DNA from 4 places in the Cellulomonas sp. P5_E12 genome. Region 3 is predicted to be linked to each of the others. Evidence: riboswitches for the same ligand, from Rfam matches in the RefSeq annotation. Region 3 holds a riboswitch; each other region holds the start of a gene.
The links. A riboswitch is a leader RNA that binds a small molecule or an ion and turns the genes downstream of it on or off. The one in region 3 is predicted to bind S-adenosylmethionine.
Positions count from the first base shown of each region.

Region 1: another riboswitch for S-adenosylmethionine. It lies ahead of ACXJKA_RS18550 (ABC transporter permease); the one in region 3 lies ahead of ACXJKA_RS09430 (methylenetetrahydrofolate reductase).
Region 2: another riboswitch for S-adenosylmethionine. It lies ahead of ACXJKA_RS10375 (LLM class flavin-dependent oxidoreductase); the one in region 3 lies ahead of ACXJKA_RS09430 (methylenetetrahydrofolate reductase).
Region 4: another riboswitch for S-adenosylmethionine. It lies ahead of ACXJKA_RS02300 (rhodanese-like domain-containing protein); the one in region 3 lies ahead of ACXJKA_RS09430 (methylenetetrahydrofolate reductase).

Region 1 covers NZ_JBFUMP010000032.1:15,260-19,541, forward strand. Annotated here, with positions in the region: gene ACXJKA_RS18535 (M20 family metallopeptidase) at 1-914, opposite strand, end outside; gene ACXJKA_RS18540 (rhodanese-like domain-containing protein) at 911-1,324, opposite strand; gene ACXJKA_RS18545 (nitroreductase family protein) at 1,361-2,182, opposite strand; SAM riboswitch class IV at 2,327-2,434, shown strand; gene ACXJKA_RS18550 (ABC transporter permease) at 2,493-3,506, shown strand; gene ACXJKA_RS18555 (ABC transporter permease) at 3,508-4,282, shown strand, end outside.
Region 2 covers NZ_JBFUMP010000010.1:54,196-58,477, reverse strand. Annotated here, with positions in the region: gene ACXJKA_RS10385 (phosphatase PAP2 family protein) at 1-11, opposite strand, end outside; gene ACXJKA_RS10380 (L,D-transpeptidase) at 57-932, opposite strand; SAM riboswitch class IV at 1,093-1,210, shown strand; gene ACXJKA_RS10375 (LLM class flavin-dependent oxidoreductase) at 1,429-2,535, shown strand; gene ACXJKA_RS10370 (GNAT family N-acetyltransferase) at 2,537-3,151, shown strand; gene ACXJKA_RS10365 (amino acid ABC transporter permease) at 3,154-4,197, shown strand; gene ACXJKA_RS10360 (amino acid ABC transporter ATP-binding protein) at 4,197-4,282, shown strand, end outside.
Region 3 covers NZ_JBFUMP010000009.1:12,465-16,746, reverse strand. Annotated here, with positions in the region: gene metE (5-methyltetrahydropteroyltriglutamate--homocysteine S-methyltransferase) at 1-277, opposite strand, end outside; gene ACXJKA_RS09430 (methylenetetrahydrofolate reductase) at 281-1,318, opposite strand; SAM riboswitch class I at 1,386-1,482, opposite strand; gene ACXJKA_RS09425 (hypothetical protein) at 1,605-1,820, opposite strand; gene ACXJKA_RS09420 (DNA-3-methyladenine glycosylase I) at 1,893-2,483, opposite strand; gene ACXJKA_RS09415 (TetR/AcrR family transcriptional regulator C-terminal domain-containing protein) at 2,553-3,719, opposite strand; gene ACXJKA_RS09410 (ATP-binding cassette domain-containing protein) at 3,801-4,282, shown strand, end outside.
Region 4 covers NZ_JBFUMP010000002.1:190,828-195,109, forward strand. Annotated here, with positions in the region: gene ACXJKA_RS02285 (pyridoxamine 5'-phosphate oxidase family protein) at 1-83, shown strand, start outside; gene ACXJKA_RS02290 (DUF1345 domain-containing protein) at 88-699, opposite strand; gene ACXJKA_RS02295 (O-succinylhomoserine sulfhydrylase) at 742-1,938, opposite strand; gene ACXJKA_RS02300 (rhodanese-like domain-containing protein) at 1,998-2,411, opposite strand; SAM riboswitch class I at 2,422-2,522, opposite strand; SAM riboswitch class IV at 2,641-2,755, shown strand; gene ACXJKA_RS02305 (aminotransferase class V-fold PLP-dependent enzyme) at 2,801-4,195, shown strand.

The DNA of each region.
Region 1 (4,282 bases), on a different contig from region 3:
TGGGCGATGTCCGCGAGCCTGTGCGACAGGTCCTTGAGGGTCACCGGGCTGGCCGACCGCACGTAGTACTCGACCGTCGCCCGCTCCGGCACGACGCTCGGCCGGGTCCCGCCCTCGTGGACCACGCCGTGCACGCGGTCGCTCGGCGGGATGTGCTGGCGCAGCATCGCGACGGCCTGGTAGTTGAGGACCGCGGCATCCAGTGCGTTGCGACCCATGAACGGGCTCGCCGACGCGTGGGCGGCGACCCCGTGGTAGGTCACGCGCAGCTGCCGACGGCCCAGGAACGGGTGGTCCACAACGTCGTACCCGAACGGGTGGACCATGATCGCCGCGTCCACGCCCGCGAAGAACCCGTTGCGCGCCAGGATCTCCTTGCCCGAGCTCCCCTCCTCGGCCGGGGTGCCCAGCAGGAGCACCCGGCCGGGCAGGTCGAGACCGTCCGCGACGGCCTGACGCAGCGCGAGGAACGCCCCGGTGGCCGCCCCCGCGATGAGGTGGTGGCCGCACGCGTGACCGACGCCCGGCAGGGCGTCGTACTCGGCGAGGATCGCGATCGTCGGGCCGGCGTCGGTGCGCACGGCGCCGTCGTCGGGCCCGGCCGACGTCAGGCCGGCCCGCAGCGACGTCGCGAGGCCGTGCGAGCCCACCGTGGCGGGCACGCCGCGGCCGCGCAGCAGGTCCGCGATGGCGGCCACCGAGCGGACCTCGCGGAACGCCTCCTCCGGGTGGGAGTGGATCGCGTGGGCGACCTCGAGCACGTCGCCCTCGCCCGCCTTGGCCGCGGAGCGCACGAGGGCGCGCGACGGCTCGTCGGCGCCCGGGAACGGCGACGTCAGCGGGATGAACGACGCGCGCCGCCGCTCGGTGAGGGCGTGGAGCTCGTCGAGGAACGCGGTGGACGGGATGCTCATCCGACGGGCGCCTCGGCGGGCAGTCCGGCGTCCTTCCACGCGGGGAAGCCGCCTTCGACGTGGACCACGTTGGTGAAGCCCTTGGCCCGCAGCTCCGCGGCGACCGGGCCGGAACCGCGCACGGAGCCGCACACGACGACGATCGGCGTGTCCAGCGCCAGCACGGGGGCGTGCCGGGTGGCCGCCGTCAGGTCGAACTCCTCGTCGATCGCGTAGCGGTCGCCGATCGTGGCGCCCGGGATGGCACCGGTGCGGGACCGGCCGGCCTCGCTGCGCACGTCGACCAGGAACGCGCCGGCGGCCACGCGCTCGGCGGCCTCCGTCGGGCTGACGACGGGCGCCAGCCCCGCGGCCTCCTCGAGGCTCAGGTGCTCCGCGGGCGCGCCGGGGCGGGCGGTGGTGTCGGTCATGGTGATCTCCTGGTGGTGGGGGCGGGACAGAACAGGTCAGCGCAGCGGGAACCCTTGCGCCTCGAGGTGCGACCGCAGCTGGTCGCGGCCGTTCAGCGCGGCGGGCCCGGACAGCCGGGTGAGCACCCGCTCGACCCACGAGTGGGACAGCCCCTCCTCGGCGTAGAAGTCGCCGATGCGGCCCTCGTAGTCGGTGACCGCGTCGGCGTGCTCGGCGTCGTCGTAGGTCTCGTGGTGCAGGACCGCCGCCTGCGGCAGGCGCGGCTTGACCCGGGTGTTCTCGCTGAGGTCGGGCCGGCCGACCACGAGCCCGAACGCGGCGAAGACGTGCTGCGGCAGGTGCAGCAGCTCCGCCACCTGCACGGGACGGTTGCGCAGCGCGCCGATGTACACGGTGCCCAGGCCGAGCGACTCGGCGGCGAGCACCGCGTTCTGCGCCGCGAGGGCGGCGTCCACGAACCCGACGACCGCCGTCTCGAGGTAGGCCGCCCCCTCGGTGGGCGCCTCGTGCGCCGCCGCGATGGCGTGCGCCCGGCCGAGGTCGACGAGCCACACGAGCAGCAGCGGGGCCTGGGTGATGTGGGCCTGGTCGCCCGCGAGCGCCGACAGTGCCGCCCGGCGTTCGTCTTCCCGGACGGCGACGACGCTCCAGAGCTGCAGGTTCGAGCTGGTGGCGGCGGACTGGGCCGCGGCGACGATCGCGGCGAGCTCCGCCTCCGTGACCTCGTCGGGCAGGTAGCGACGCACGGAGCGGTGTGCGAGCTGGAGCTGGATGACGTCCGAGCTGGCGACGTCGGCGGGCGCGGCGCCGCCTCCGTAGCGGGCGGCGACGGTGGACGGGAGGAGATCGACGGGCATGGCGCAGGAGCGTCAAGGTCAGCCCGGTCCATGTCAACGATCGGGAGCCGCTTCTCACATCTCGGATAGCGGGTGGTTTGTCCACCTGGTGAGAAGGCCCGCACGACCGTTGACGGGGACGGACGGCGTGCCTACCTTCGCCGCGGTCTCGAGCCCCGACGACAAGCCCTGGCTGGTCGGGCAGCAACCCTTCATGTGACGGGGTGCTCCAGGTGACTACCCGGCACGGCACCCGCCGTGCAAGCACAGATGCGCCGGACCATCCGGCAGAACGAGGACGATCAATGCGCGCCATCCCCCGGGCAGAGACATGAACCGCTACATCGGAGCCCGCCTCGCGCAGGCGCTCCTGGTGCTCTGGGCCGCCTACACGGTCTCCTTCGTGGTGCTCTACGCGCTGCCGGGCGACCCGGTCTCGCTGATGTACGGCAGCGAGTCGTCCGACGTGTCTCCCGAGCAGCTGGACGCGCTCCGGGCGCAGTACGGGCTCGACCAGCCCCTGCCGGTCCAGTACGTGACGCGGCTCGGCGCCGTCCTGCGCGGCGACCTCGGCACGTCGGTGGTCCTGCACCGCCCGGTGACCGGGCTGATCGCCGAGGCCATCCCGCCCACGGCGGCCATCGCCGTCGCCGCGTTCGTGCTCGCCCTCCTCCTCGGCGGCGGCCTGGCGATCGTGGCGACGCTGGTGCGCAGCCGCGGCCTGTCGAACGCCCTGCTCGGGCTGCCCCCGCTCGGCGTGGCCATCCCGTCGTTCTGGTTCGGCCTGATGCTCGTGCAGTGGTTCTCGTTCGCGAACCCGATCTTCCCCGCGGTCGGCAACAAGGGGTTCGCCTCGATCGTGCTCCCGGCCGTGACGCTCGCCGTGCCGACGGCCGCGCTCATCGCGCAGATGCTCTCGCGGTCCCTGCGGCACAGCCTCGGCCAGCCCTACGTCGACACCGCGCGCGCCAAGGGCGCCGGGGCCACCCGCGTGCACTTCCGGCACGCCCTGCGCAACGCCTCCCTGCCGGCGCTCACGGTGATCGGCCTGGTGATCGGGGAGCTGCTCGCCGGCGCCGTGGTCACCGAGACCGTGTTCTCGCGCGCCGGGATCGGCCGGCTCACCGCCACCTCGGTCAGCGCCCAGGACCTCCCCGTGGTGCAGGGCATCGTCCTGTTCGCCGCCGCGGTCTTCGTGCTGGTCAACCTGGTGGTCGACCTGCTGTACCCGCTGCTGGACCCCCGGATCGCCCGGCGCACGCGGCCGACGAAGGTCGCGGTCCCGGTCGAGGTCGAGGCCGACGACGTCGCGCCGGCCCGCCGGCCCGTGACGGCGGGGGTGTGAGATGACCGACCTCCTGAACGAGAAGCTGGCTCCCGACGACTTCGCCGCCACCTCGCCCGACCGCCTCGCGGACGCCCTGCGCGACCGCCAGGACGCGGCGACGCCGGGTCGGTTCGCCTGGCTGGGCGAGCTCGCCCGCAAGCCCGGGCTGCTGCTCGCGATCGCCTGGCTCGCGCTCCTGCTCGTCGCCGCGTTCGTGCCCCAGCTGCTCGCTCCCGGCGACCCGCTCACCGGCGTGCCCGCCGACAAGCTGCAGCCCCCGTCGGCCGCGCACTGGTTCGGCACCGACCAGCTGGGCCGCGACCTGTACACGCGGGTGGTGCACGGCACGCACCTGACCCTCGAGGCCGCGCTCGTCGCGGTCGGCGTCGGGCTCCTGGTCGGTGCGCTCGTGGGCCTGCTCGCCGGGTTCGTCGGCGGCCTGTTCGACGACGTCGTCATGCGCGCGGTCGACGTGCTCCTGTCGATCCCGGCGCTGCTGCTCTCGCTCGCGCTCATCACCGCGCTCGGCTTCGGCACCGTCAAGGTCGCGATCGCCGTCGGCCTGGCCAGCGTCGCCACCGTCGCGCGCATCATGCGCTCCGAGGTGCTGCGTGTCCGGTCGTCGGTGTACGTCGAGGCCGCGCACGCCGGCGGCAGCCGCTGGTGGTCCGTCCTGTTCCGGCACGTGCTGCCCAACGCGGCGGGTCCGGTGGTGGTCCTGGCCGCCCTGCAGCTCGGGGCCGCGATCCTGGCGGTGTCCGCGCTGAGCTTCCTCGGCTACGGCGCCCCGCCGC
Region 2 (4,282 bases), on a different contig from region 3:
AGGGGACGCATGCCGGAACGGTAAGTGCGTCGGCGTCGCCGCGCGCGGCGAGCCGCTCAGCCGACGATGGTGACGACCGTCCCGGCGGGTGCCTGCCACAGCAGGTCGAGCACGTCGTCCGCCACCCGGACACAGCCGTTGGAGACTGCCCCCGTGCCGCGCAGCGTGGTCGTGTGGATCGCGGTCGCCGAGGTGCCCGTCACCTTGTCGTAGTCGTCCATCGTCTCGCTCTGCGTCGAGAGCAGCAGGACGCGCGGCGTGGTGGTGCCGGGCTCCAGCCATCGGGTGCCGACGAGGAACCCGGGCACGTGCGGGGTCGGCTTGTCCGGGCTGCCGGTCGCCTTGACGGGGAAGACGCGCGCGGCCGCGCCGTCGTCGACCGTGATCGTCTGCGCGGCGGTGTCGACCTGGACGGTCCAGCTGGTGCCGGCCGCCTCGGTGTCGGCGGCGTCGATCCACGCGCTGCGGTCGTTGACCTGGGTGGTGTCCTGGCTGGGAAGCGCGCCGCGGGTGGCGAGCATGACGCGCAGCCACCGGCCGCGCTGGTCGATCACCGGCAGCGTGGTGCGGACCTGGAGCGTCAGCGCGGGCACGACGCCGACGGCGGCGCCCGCGGGTGCCACGCGTGCGGCGGTGTCGCGCACGACGACGACGGTCTGCCAGCGGCCCAGCGCCGGGTCGTCGTTGGCGCGCTGCGTGAGCCCGTCCGTGCCGGGCAGGCCGGCGACGACGTGCAGGGGGTCGGTGACCGGCAGCGCGGCGAGGTCGGCCGGCGGCGGCGTTGGGACCGCAGGAGCGACGGCCTTGGCCACGGCGACCGGGGCGGCGACCACCACGGGTGCCGGTGGCGCCACGTCTGTCTGGCCCGAGCACGCCCCGGTCAGCACGAGAACCGCGGTCGCGACGAGGGCGCCGACCTTCGTGCGTGCCACGCCCCACCTCCGCCCGAGGACAGCCGACGACGTCCCGAGAAGTCATCGTGCGCCTGCCACGCACGATCCGGCAAAGCGACCGACTGTCGGACATTCCATCTCACGATGTGGTCGGGTGTTTGACGCCCTCGCGGTCCCTGTCTAAATTCCCTACCAATAAGGTCAAGATTTCCAGTGCGAAGCCCCGGCTAGCTGGATGGCAACCCTCCGCATGGTGGGGTGCCCCGGGTGAGGACCTGGTCACGGCGGGATCTGTCCGCCGTCGACAACATGCGAGCCCCGGCAACCGCCGGGACGAAGGGACGGACCATGGACGCGACCGGGGCCACCACCCGTTCGATGCTGACGCGTTCCTGTCCGGCCCTCTGTCGCCGCTGACGCGCTGACCCACCCTCCGCACGCCCCGCGACCGGGGCGTGCGACGCGTACCCCCGAAGCGCCGCTGCGCTCGGCGAGGAGCGCGCGCCCTCTTCCCGCCTGGACGAACGGAACACCCGTGCCTGCCTCGCCCCGCCACGCCCACCTCGGCATCGATCTCAGCGACACCGGCGCTCACGCCGCCGCCTGGCGCGACCACGGTTCCCAGGGCCAGCGGCTGTTCGACGCCGCCCGCCTGCTCGAGCTGGTCGCCGTCGCGCAGCGCGGCGCCCTCGACTTCGTGGTCTTCGACGACGGCTTCGCGCTGCACCCGAGCCGGAACACCGCCCTGCAGGGCCGGCTCGACGCCGCCCTCGTCGCCGCCCGGCTGGCCCCGCGCACCTCGGGGATCGGGCTCGTCTCGACCGTCGGCACCACGCACACCGCGCCGGCGCACGTCGCCAAGGCCATCGCGACCATCGACCACGCGAGCCACGGCCGCGCCGGCTGGCAGGTCGGCTGGGACACCCGGATCGACGACGTGCCGACGGCCGGCCCGCGCTCGACGTCGGTCGAGCAGGCGGCCGTGGCGAGCGCGGCGGAGGCCGTCGGGGTCGTCGAGCGCCACTGGGACCGGTGGGACGACAGCGCGCCGGTCCGTCCCCGGTTCGTTGCGCACGACGGCGTGCACTTCGCGTCGAAGCCGTCGACCGCCGCCGGACGCCCCCCGCAGGGCCGGCCGCCGGTCGTCGTGCGCGCCGACTCCGCCGCCGCCCTCGACCTCGCGGGACGCCACGCCGACGTCGTGCGCGTCCGGGCGACGGGTCCGGACGACGCCGCGCGAGCCCGGCTCCGCGTGCTGGCCGCGGTCGCGGCGGCGGGTCGCGACCCCCGCGACGTGCGAGTCCTGGTCGACGTGCACCTCGTCGCCGGACCGGACCGGGCGAGCGCTGTGGCCCGGCACGAGATGCTTGCCGAGCTCGAGGGCGTCGACACCGGCACCCTGTCGTTCGTCGGCACCACAGCCGGCTTCGCCGAGCTCGTCTCCACCTGGGTGGACGACGAGATCGCCGACGGGTTCGTCGTGCGGCCCGCGTCGGTGCACACGGACCTGCCCGCCCTCGTCGACGGCATCGTCCCGCTGCTCCGCGCCGCCGACCGGTTCCGCGCCGGCTACCCCGGCAGCTCGCTGCGCGACACGCTGGGCCTCCCGATCGCCGCCGCCCGCTACGCCGCGACGGCCTGACATGACGACGACCACGACCAGCGCGCAGCTCACCGTCGCCTCGTTCGGCCTGCTCGACGAGGCCGTGCGCCCGATGCTCGACGAGCTCGCGCACGAGTACTCGTCGCGGTACGGCGACCGGTTCGGCGTCGACGCGCTGCGCGAGGAGCTCGAGCGCTACCCGGCCCACCAGTTCGCGGCGCCGGACGGCGCGCTGATCCTGCTGCTCGAGGACGACGTGGCGGTCGCCGGCGGTGCCTTCCGCCTGCGCGCCGAACCCGAGCTGGGGGACGCCGCGCGGCTGACCCGGCCCGGGACGCGGGACTTCGACGGGCTGCCGACCGTCCGGACCGCCGAGTACAAGCGGATCTGGACCCACTCGGCGCACCGCCGGCGCGGTCTGTCCCGCCGGGTGCTCGCGGAGCTCGAGACCCGCGCCGTCGAGGCCGGCTACGAGCGGCTGTACCTGACCACCGGCCCACGCCAGCCGGAGGCCGCGGCGCTCTACCTGGCCACCGGGTTCACCCCCCTCTTCGACACCGCCGCGGACCCCGAGGACATCGGGCCGCTCGCGTTCGAGAAGTGGCTCTGTACGGACCCGCCCCCGTCCCGTCCGTCCCTCACCGCCTCGGAGTGACCGTGTCCACCGTCTATGTGCACCAGGACGAGTCCCTCGTCCTGTCCCCGCCGCCCGCCCGCCCACCCGCCGACGAGCCCCGAGTCTTCGGCGCCCGCCACCCCGGCCGCTGGATCGCCACCGCGATCGTGGCCGTCCTGCTCGCGATGGTCGTCAACTCGCTGGTGACCAACCCCAAGTGGGAGTGGGGCGTCGTCTGGCAGTACCTCACCTGGCCGTCCGTGCTCGACGGGCTCTGGGGCACCCTGCGGCTCACGGTCGCCTCCGCGGTGGTCGGCTTCGGTCTGGGTGCCGTGCTCGCGCTCATGCGGCTGTCGCGCTCGCCGCTGCTGCGGTCGGTGGCGTGGACCTACATCTGGGTGTTCCGATCCGTGCCGCTGATCCTGCAGCTGCTGCTCTGGTACAACCTCGCATACCTCTACCCGACGATCACGCTCGGGGTGCCGTTCGGGCCCTCGTTCGTCGGGTTCGACACCCTCGACGTGATCGACAAGTTCGGCGCCGCCGTGCTCGGGCTCGGGCTGTCGCAGGCCGCGTACGCCGCCGAGATCGTCCGTGGCGGCATCCTCGGCGTCGACCAGGGCCAGCACGAGGCGGCCGCCGCGCTCGGGCTCCCGCGGTCCCGCCAGCAGCGCCGGATCATCCTGCCGCAGGCGATGCGGACCATCGTGCCGACGGCCGTCAACGAGATCATCGGCCTGGTCAAGGGCACGTCGGTGGTCTACGTGCTGGCGTACGGCGAGCTGTTCTACATCGTCGGCGTCATCTACGGCCGCAACCAGCGGGTGGTCCCGCTGCTCATCGTCGCGGGCATCTGGTACCTCGTCGTCACCACCGTGATCACGGTGATCCAGTACTACGTCGAGCGCCACTACGCGAAGGGTGCGCTGCGGCAGCTGCCGCCGACGCCCCTGCAGCGGGCGCGCTGGGGCGTGGGGATCGGGTGGTCGCGGCTGACCGGACGTCCGCTGCCGGGCGACCTGCCACCGGGCTACGGGCGGTCTCGCAGCGTCCTGGTCCGCACCAATCACGGGGGGGACGTCTGATGGCCGCCGGACTGGTCGAGGTGCGGGGCGTGCACAAGGCCTACGGCACGCTCGAGGTGCTCGACGGCGTGGACCTGACGGTCCA
Region 3 (4,282 bases):
AGCGGGCCGGCACGGCACCCACCACGGCGGTCGCGTCGAGCACGTGGTCGTAGAAGGAGAACGCGCTCGGGATCGCCGGCACGTCGGTGGCCAGGCCCAGCTCGGCCAGGCGCGTGCGGGTGCGCTTGCGCAGGCCGGCGGCGGTCGCCTCGACCTCGTCGGCGCTGGTGCGGCCGGCCCAGAACGCCTCGAGGGCCTTCTTGAGCTCGCGGCGCGGGCCGATGCGGGGGTAGCCGAGCACGGAGCTCGCGGGGAAGTTCGGGCGGGTCTCGCTCATTGTTCAGTCCCTCGGGGGTCGGGCGGGTGCCGTGTCCTGCGGCCATCCGGCCAGGTCGGGAGCTGTCCGAGCTCCGCCGTCGAGGTGTGCACCCTCGAGCAGGTCAAGTGCGGCATGGTGCTGGTTGAACGTGTACAGGTGGACGCCGGGTGCTCCGCCGTCCAGGACGCCGTTGACCAGGTCGACGCTCGCGCGGATCCCCCGGCGGTGGCGGTCGAGCTCGTCGTCGGCCGAGCCCAGCAGGTCCAGGAGCCTGCCCGGCACCGGGACGCCGGTCAGCTCCTGCACCCGCAGCAGGCGGGCCGGGTCCGTGGTCGGGATGATGCCCGGGATGATCGGGATGGTCACGCCGGCCTCGCGGGCCTCCGCCACGATACCCAGGTAGTCGTCCGCGTCGAAGAACACCTGCGTGATCGCGAAGTCGGCGCCGGCCTGCTGCTTGGCCAGGAGCGAGGCGACGTCCTGGGCGCGTGTGCCGCCGGTGGCGTGGTTGCCACGGGGGAACGCCGCGACCGCGACGGACAGCGGTCGCACCCGCGCCCGGACCGCCTGCGACGGGCTGTCCGCGCAGCGCTGGGCCTCGATGTCTCGCAGCAGCTCGACCAGCTCGCCGGCCGTCTGCAGACCGTCGGGGTGCGCCTCCCAGTCGCTCTGCTCGGTGGGCGGGTCGCCGCGCAGCGCGAGGAACGACCGCAGGCCCTCGTCGAGGAACTCTCCGACGATCTCCGTGATCTCCGCGCGGGACGTACCGACGCAGGTCAGGTGGGCGATCGGGTTGAGCGTCGTCTCGCGCAGCAGCCGGCGGACCAGCGCACGCGTGGTGACACGGGTCTTGCCCGACGCGCCGTACGTGACGGAGACGAAGTCCGGGTGGACGGACTCGAGCGCCCGGATGGTGGCCCACAGGCGCGGCGCCGCATCGGGGTTGCGCGGCGGGAAGAGCTCGAACGAGATGGTGGGGCGGTCGTTCGCGGTCTGCGGGCGGGTCGCCGGCGCAGCGTGCAGCCCGGGGGTGCGCGGTTCCACGGCGGCCGCGCTCACGGCGCGACCGGTCCGGTGGTCGGCACCGGTGCGGTGCGGGGACACGTGGTCTGCGGGGACATCGCTCACTCCATCGTCCCTGGCGGAAGCACCCACACCCTCGGCGGGGAGGGGGGTTGCTGCGGCGTCGTCGAGCCAGGTCTCTCGGCCGCTCTGGATGGTAGGCGCGATGGTAGACCGGCGATCACATGCTGGGCAACCTTGCTCGACCTATGAGACGTGGGTGTCCGGGGTTGGCCGTCCGGGCCGGAACGGCGGGAGCGCGGGTGGCCGGGGCGGGACCGCGTCAGTGCTGGCGGCGAGGGAACAGGGTCCCCGGCTGCATGCGACTGCGCTGCGACGGCACGTCGAACCACGAGTTCGGTGAGCCCGCGGGGACGGACAGCAGCCCGTCCTGCACGGCCGCGAGGATGCGAGCGTCGGGGACAACGTTGTCCGCGAGAGCCTCCGCCGCCGCGCGCTCGGCATCGCGCCGTGCGTCGTCGTCGGGCATCTCCGTCATGGCCCGCACTGTAGTCCGCGTCACACCCGGTTCCGAGACCCGCATGGCAGCGTCACCCGGCAGGAGTAGTGCTCACCCCGACGGGTGACGGGGCGTGGCCGACGGGCACGTGGCGAGGTGGTCGTCGACGACTCCGCAGGCCTGCATGGCGGCGTACGCAGTGACGGGACCGACGAACCGGAAGCCGAGCGACTTGAGCTGGGTGGCGAGCGCACGGGACTCGGTCGTCTGCGCCGGGACGTCGGCCCAGGTCACGGGCCGGACGTGGGTGGTCCGGTCKGGCGCGTGCGACCACAGGACCTCGTCCAGGGTGCCCCCCGCGGCGTGCAGCTCACGTAGTGCGCGCCCGTTGGCGATGGTCGCCTCGATCTTGGCGCGGTTGCGCACGATGCCCGCGTCGGCCATGAGTCGCGCGACGTCGTCGTCGCCGAACCCCGCGACGACCTCCGGGTCGAACCCGGCGAACGCCGCGCGGAAGGCCGGCCGCTTACGCAGCACCGTGATCCAGGCGAGGCCGGACTGGAAGCCCTCGAGCGCGAACCGCTCGAAGAGCGCGTGCTCACCGTGGACGGGCACCCCCCACTCCTCGTCGTGGTACCGCTCGTAGAGGGGGTTGCCGTCGCCGAAGCAGCGGCCGGTGCGCGGGACGTCGGGCGAGGTCATGCGTCGAGTCTGCCCGCGACCGCCGACACAGACGCGGCGCCACTGTGCATGCCGGGGTCTGTGGGCGGCTCAGGACGCCGGGCTCGCGAGCGCGATGAGGCGCTCGATGCCGTCGAGGATGAGGACGGTCCCGAAGTCGAGGCTGTCGCCGTCGTCGGCTCGGTCGTCCGGACCGAACGAGAACGCGCCCTCGTCGACCGCCCTGAGCAGCGCGGGGTGCGCGGACGGCGACGCCAGGACGCCGAGGAGGGCGCCCAGGTCGGGGGACTCGTCGGCGCCGTCCGCCGCACCCACGGCCGCCGTGCGCCTGCTGTCGGTCAGCTCCTCGGTCACGCGCAGCTGGTCCAGGGCGTGCGTGGCCAGCAGGCCGATCGCGCCGACCTTCTGCCGCTCGGACAGGGGCGTGTCCTCGAGGGCGGAGAGCATCCCCTCCATCCACGCGAGCCGTCCGGGCCCCACCGCGTGCAGCACGGTGGTCGTGCGCGCCAGCCACGGGTGCGCGCGCAGGATCGGCTGCTGGATGGCGAGGATCAGCTCGAGCCGCTCGCGCCAACCGCCCACGTCCGGCCCGAGGACGGGCGGGCGCCCGGCGGCGCGGTCGGACATGAGGGCCAGCACCTCGTCCTTGGAGGACACGTACCGGTACAGCGACATCGTCGTGAAGCCGAGGGACTCGGCCAGCCGGGCCATGGAGACGGCGTCGATGCCCTCGGCGTCCGCCAGCGCGATCCCCGCATCGGCGATCTGCTCGAGCGTCAGGCTGGGGCGCGGACCCGGCCGGCCCTCGACCGGCGTGCGCCACAGCACGGCGATGCCGGGGGGCAGCTCGACGGGTGGACCCTGGGATCCCGCGACCCGCACGGCCTGCCTCCGCGCCTTCTCGGCCGCGCGTGCCGCCTTCTGCTGGGCCAGGGCTGCCGCGCGCTGGGCCTTCTCGGCCTCGCGGAGCTGCCGCGCGGCCTCCTTGACCGCCTGCTGCGCCTCGCGCTCGCGCTCGTTGCGCAGCCGCTCGGCCTCCTTGGCCAGGTCCTGCTCGGCCCTCAGGCGCTCGCGCACGAGCCGTTCGGCGTCCTTGCGGGAGCGCTCGGCCTCCTTCTGCGCGGCGCGCTCGGCGTCGCGGTCGGCCTTCTCCAGCTCGCGGCGCAGCCGGTCCGCCTCCTTGGCCTCGGCGCGCTCGGCCTTCTCGCGGTCGCGGCGCAGCGCCTCGGCCGCACGCGTCTCGTCGTCGTTGTCCACGACACCTCCTTGACGGTCGATCCTACAAGTGTGTATGAAGTACACACACAGTTTACGACATACACAGAAGGCGAGATCGCGATGACCGCTCCTGTTGTCGTCGCCCGGGGGCTGCGCAAGTCCTACGGCGACCTGACCGTGCTCGACGGCGTCGACCTCGACGTCGCTCGGGGCGAGGTGCTCGCGCTCCTCGGCCCCAACGGCGCCGGCAAGACCACGACCGTGCGCATCCTGTCCACGCTGCTGCGGCCCGATGGCGGCACGGCGCACGTCGTCGGCAAGGACGTGGTCCGGCAGGCCGAGCAGGTGCGGGCGGCGATCAGCCTCACCGGCCAGTTCGCGGCGGTCGACGACCTGCTCACGGGCGTCGAGAACATGCACCTCATGGCGAAGCTCGCGCACCTGGGCCGCTCGGAGGTGCGCACCCGCAGCGCGGAGCTGCTCGAGCTCTTCGACCTGACCGACGCCGGCAAGCGGGTGGTCAAGACCTACTCCGGCGGCATGCGGCGGCGGCTCGACCTCGCGGTCGGCCTCCTGGCCAGGCCGCAGGTCGTGTTCCTCGA
Region 4 (4,282 bases), on a different contig from region 3:
TGACGACGGCGTTCAGCCTGGTGAAGGCCAAGGTCACCGGCGAGCGCTACGACGGCGGCGAGAACGAGACCGTCCGGCTCTGAGCGGTCACATCGACGCGACGAGGTTCACCAGCAGCGCGATGATCACGGTCCCGAACAGGTAGCTGAGCAGCGCGTGCCCCAGAGCGGTGCGCCGCATCGCCGACGACCCGAGGTCGGTGTCGGAGATGGCGAAGCTCATGCCGACGGTGACGGCGACGTACGCGAAGTCGGTGTACCGCGGCGCCTCCCGCATGTGGAAGTCGATCCCGCCGGCGTCGTCCGTCAGGTACATCCGCGCGTACCGCAGCGCGAACACCGTGTGGATCGCGGCCCAGGACGCGAGCACGCTGGCCAGCACCGCGATCGTCGGCAGCAGCTGACCGATCTCCCTGTCGACCAGGACGAACCCGATCCCCGCGAGCGTCACCAGCGCGGCGGCGAGGACGACCGCGTGCGCGCCGAACCTCGTCGGCTCCTCGCGGGTGGCGTGCGACGCGGTGTCCTCGGGACCCATCGACGCGATGGCCGCCCACGTCCACACGACGAACACGGCGGCCACGGTCGCCCAGCCCGCCAGAACCGCGGCGACCACCGAGGTCCAGCCGACGATGGCGGCGACGGCGACCCCGGCCAGCACGCCGACCAGCAGACGCACCAGCGACGACGAGTTGCTCACGCCGTCAGTGTTCCGCGCGGGACCGACGCGATCGGGGAGGCGTCAGCCGGCGAGTGTGTCGAGCGCCTGCGCGAGGTCGTCGATCAGGTCCGCCGGGTCCTCGAGGCCCACCGAGAGCCGGACCGTCGTCTCCGCGATGCCGACGGCCGCACGACCCTCGGGACCCAGCTTGCGGTGCGTCGTCGTCGCGGGGTGCGTGACCATCGACTTGGCGTCGCCGAGGTTGTTCGAGATGTCGACGATCCGCAGCGCGTCGAGCACGCCGAACGTGACCTTCTTCGCGACGTCGGGCTGCGCACCCTCGGGCACCGCGAGGTTGAACGTCACGACGGTGCCCCCGCCGGACTGCTGCGCGAGCGCGAGCTCGTGCTGCGGGTGCGACGGCAGGTACGGGTAGCGGACCAGCGAGACGCCGGGCTGCTGCTCGAGCCACGTCGCCACCTGCAGGGCCGACGCGGTCTGGTGCCGCACGCGCAGCGACAGCGTCTCGAGGCCCTTGAGCAGCACCCACGCGTTGAACGCCGACAGCGACGGCCCGGTGTTCCGGATGAGCGTCTGCACGGGACCGTGCACGTACTCGTCGGTGCCCAGGATCGCGCCGCCGAGCACGCGCCCCTGCCCGTCGATGTGCTTGGTCGCGGAGTACACGATGACATCCGCCCCGAGCTCGAGCGGGCGGGAGAGCACGGGCGTGGCGAAGACGTTGTCGACGATCACGGTCGCGCCCGCGGCGTGCGCGAGCCGGCTGACCGCCGCGATGTCGACCAGGTCCTGCATCGGGTTGGACGGCGTCTCGAAGAACACCACGTCCGCCGGCGTCGACAGCGCCTCCTCCCACTGCGACAGGTCGTGGCCGTCGACGTAGTCGGTGCGCACGCCCCACTTGGCCAGGATCTCCTCGAAGATCACGACCGTGGACCCGAAGAGCGCCCGCGCAGACACGATGCGCGACCCCGACTGCACGATCGCGGCGATGGACGTGAAGACGGCGGACATGCCGGACGCGGTGGCGTACGCGGCCTCCGCACCCTCGAGCAGGCGCAGCCGCTCCTCGAACGTGGACACCGTGGGGTTGCCGTAGCGCGAGTAGAGGAACCGGTCGGCCTCGCCGGCGAAGGCGGCCTCGGCCTCGGCGGCCGCGTCGTAGACGTAGCCCTGCGTGAGGAACAGCGCCTCGGAGGTCTCCTGGAACTGCGAGCGCACCAGCCCGCCGCGCACGGCGAGGGTGTCGGGCCGCAGGTCGGTGCGCGGGGTGCGGCGGTCGTCCCAGTCGCCGGGGCCGGGGACGCGGCGGGGGCTCACGCCTGCCGCCAGGGCAGACCGGCGGCACGCCAGCCGGAGTGGCCGCGGTGGCCGTCCGCGCCGACGTCGCCCTCGAATCCCTCGAGCACGTTGTAGGCCGGACCGAGCCCCGCCGACGTCGCGGCCTGCGCGGCGGCGACCGAGCGCACGCCCGAGCGGCACAGGAAGACGACCGGCCGGCCGGCCGTGACGCCGGCGTCGGCCAGCTGCTTGAGGAACTGCGGGTTGGGCCGTCCCGACGGGTACGACACCCACTCGACGAGCGCCGAGCGGCCGTCGATCTGGGCGGGGTCGGCGATGCCGACGTAGCGCCACTCGGCGTCGGTCCGCACGTCGACGAGCACAGCGGTCTCGTCGGTCGTGAGGAGGTCCCAGGCCTGCTGGGGGGTCAGGTCGCCGGCGTAGCTCATGCAGATCCTCGTCTCATCGGTCCTGGCGGTAGCACCCTCGGCCGGGCACAAGGTGCCCGCGGGTTGCTGCGGCGTCGTCGAGCCAGATCTCTCGGCCGCTCTGGATGGTGCCGGTGATGCTACGCGCGGCGGCACCGTCGCTCCAAGTAGTGGACAAGGTGTCCCGGCAGGCGAGACGAACCGCGCGGTGCGTTGACAGGCGCCTTGGGCTGCCGCGACCCTCGTTGCAGGTCATGAGCGCCAGCGTCAAGCCCCGGCTCGCTGGCCGGCAACCCTCCTCCGCGGTGGGGTGCCCCGGGTGACGACCTGGCCGCGTCCCGTCCGGGACCCGGCAAGCGCGGGGTTCCACCTGTCGTAGGTGTCCCCCCGGAACGTGTCGGAGGACTTCCATGACCATCATCGCCGAGCGCGCCTCGTGTGCCTCCGTCGACGAGGTGAGCGCGCTGCTCCCGGTCGTCGGCGGCACCACCACCGTCCCGCTGGTCGACGGCACCCAGCGCGTCTACGCCAACCTCGACTACGCCGCCAGCGCCCCCGCGCTCGAGGCCGTCGCGACGCGTGTGACCGAGGTGCTGCCGCTGTACGCGTCCGTGCACCGCGGTGCCGGGTACCTGTCGCAGGTGTCCACCGCGCTGTACGAGTCCGCGCGGGAGACCATCGCGCGGTTCGTCGACGCGCGTCCCGACGACGTCGCGATCATCACCCGCAACACCACGGACTCGCTCAACCTCCTGGCCGGCGTCGTGCCGGACGGCGGTCGCGTGCTCGTGCTGGACGTCGAGCACCACGCCAACCTGCTGCCCTGGGTGCAGTCGACGGAGCGCCACGGCAACCGGACGACGATCCTGCCCATCAAGGACACCGTGGCCGCGACGCTCGACGCCCTGCGCGCCGAGCTCGCCCGCCAGCCGTACGCGCTGGTCACGATCACGGGCGCGTCCAACGTGACGGGGGAGGCGCTGCCGATCGACGAGGTCGTCGCGCTCGCCCACGCCGAGGGCGCCCGCGTGGCCGTCGACGGCGCCCAGCTGGTGCCGCACCGCGGCTTCTCGCTGGCGGCGACCGACGCCGACTACGTGGCGTTCTCGGGCCACAAGACGTACGCACCGTTCGGCGCGGGGGCCCTGGTCGGCCGCCGCGACTGGCTGGACACGGGCACTCCGTACCTCGCAGGGGGAGGTGCGGTGCGCGACGTGCGGACCGATCGGACCGTCTGGCAGCCGGCGCCCGCACGGCACGAGGCGGGTTCGCCCAACGTGCTCGGGGCGATCGCCCTGGCCGAGGCGTGCGACCAGCTGGCGGCCCTCCCCGCCGGCGCCCTCGCCGCTCACGAGGAGGCCCTCCGGGCGCGCCTCGTCGAAGGACTGTCGCGCATCGACGGCGTCGAGATCGCGCGCATCTGGCCCGACTCCGCGGCCCCCGTCGGCGTCCTCACGTTCACCGTGCCGGACCACGACCCGGGCCTGGTCGCGGCCTACCTCGCCGCCGAGCACGGCATCGGCGTGCGCGACGGCCGGTTCTGCGCCCACCCCCTCCTCGCGCACCTCGGTGCGTCGGGCGGCGCCATCCGGGCGTCCGTGGGCGTCGGCACGACGAGCGAGGCGGTCGATCGGCTGGTCGTGGCCCTCACCGCGTACCTCGCCACGGGCCCCCGCGTCCGCTACGAGGTGATCGACGGCTGCTGGGCCGTGGTCGACGACACCCGTCCGCTGCTCGCCGTGCACGGCCTCGACCACCTGGCCGCGACGGCCGCGGCCGCCTGCGGCCCGGCCCTGGACGACTGACCGAACCGGCCGCTGCCGCCCGACCGCCCAGCTCGCCTCCGCGCGTCGAACTCGTTGGTCCGCGTCGAGCTCGTTGGTCGAAACCGG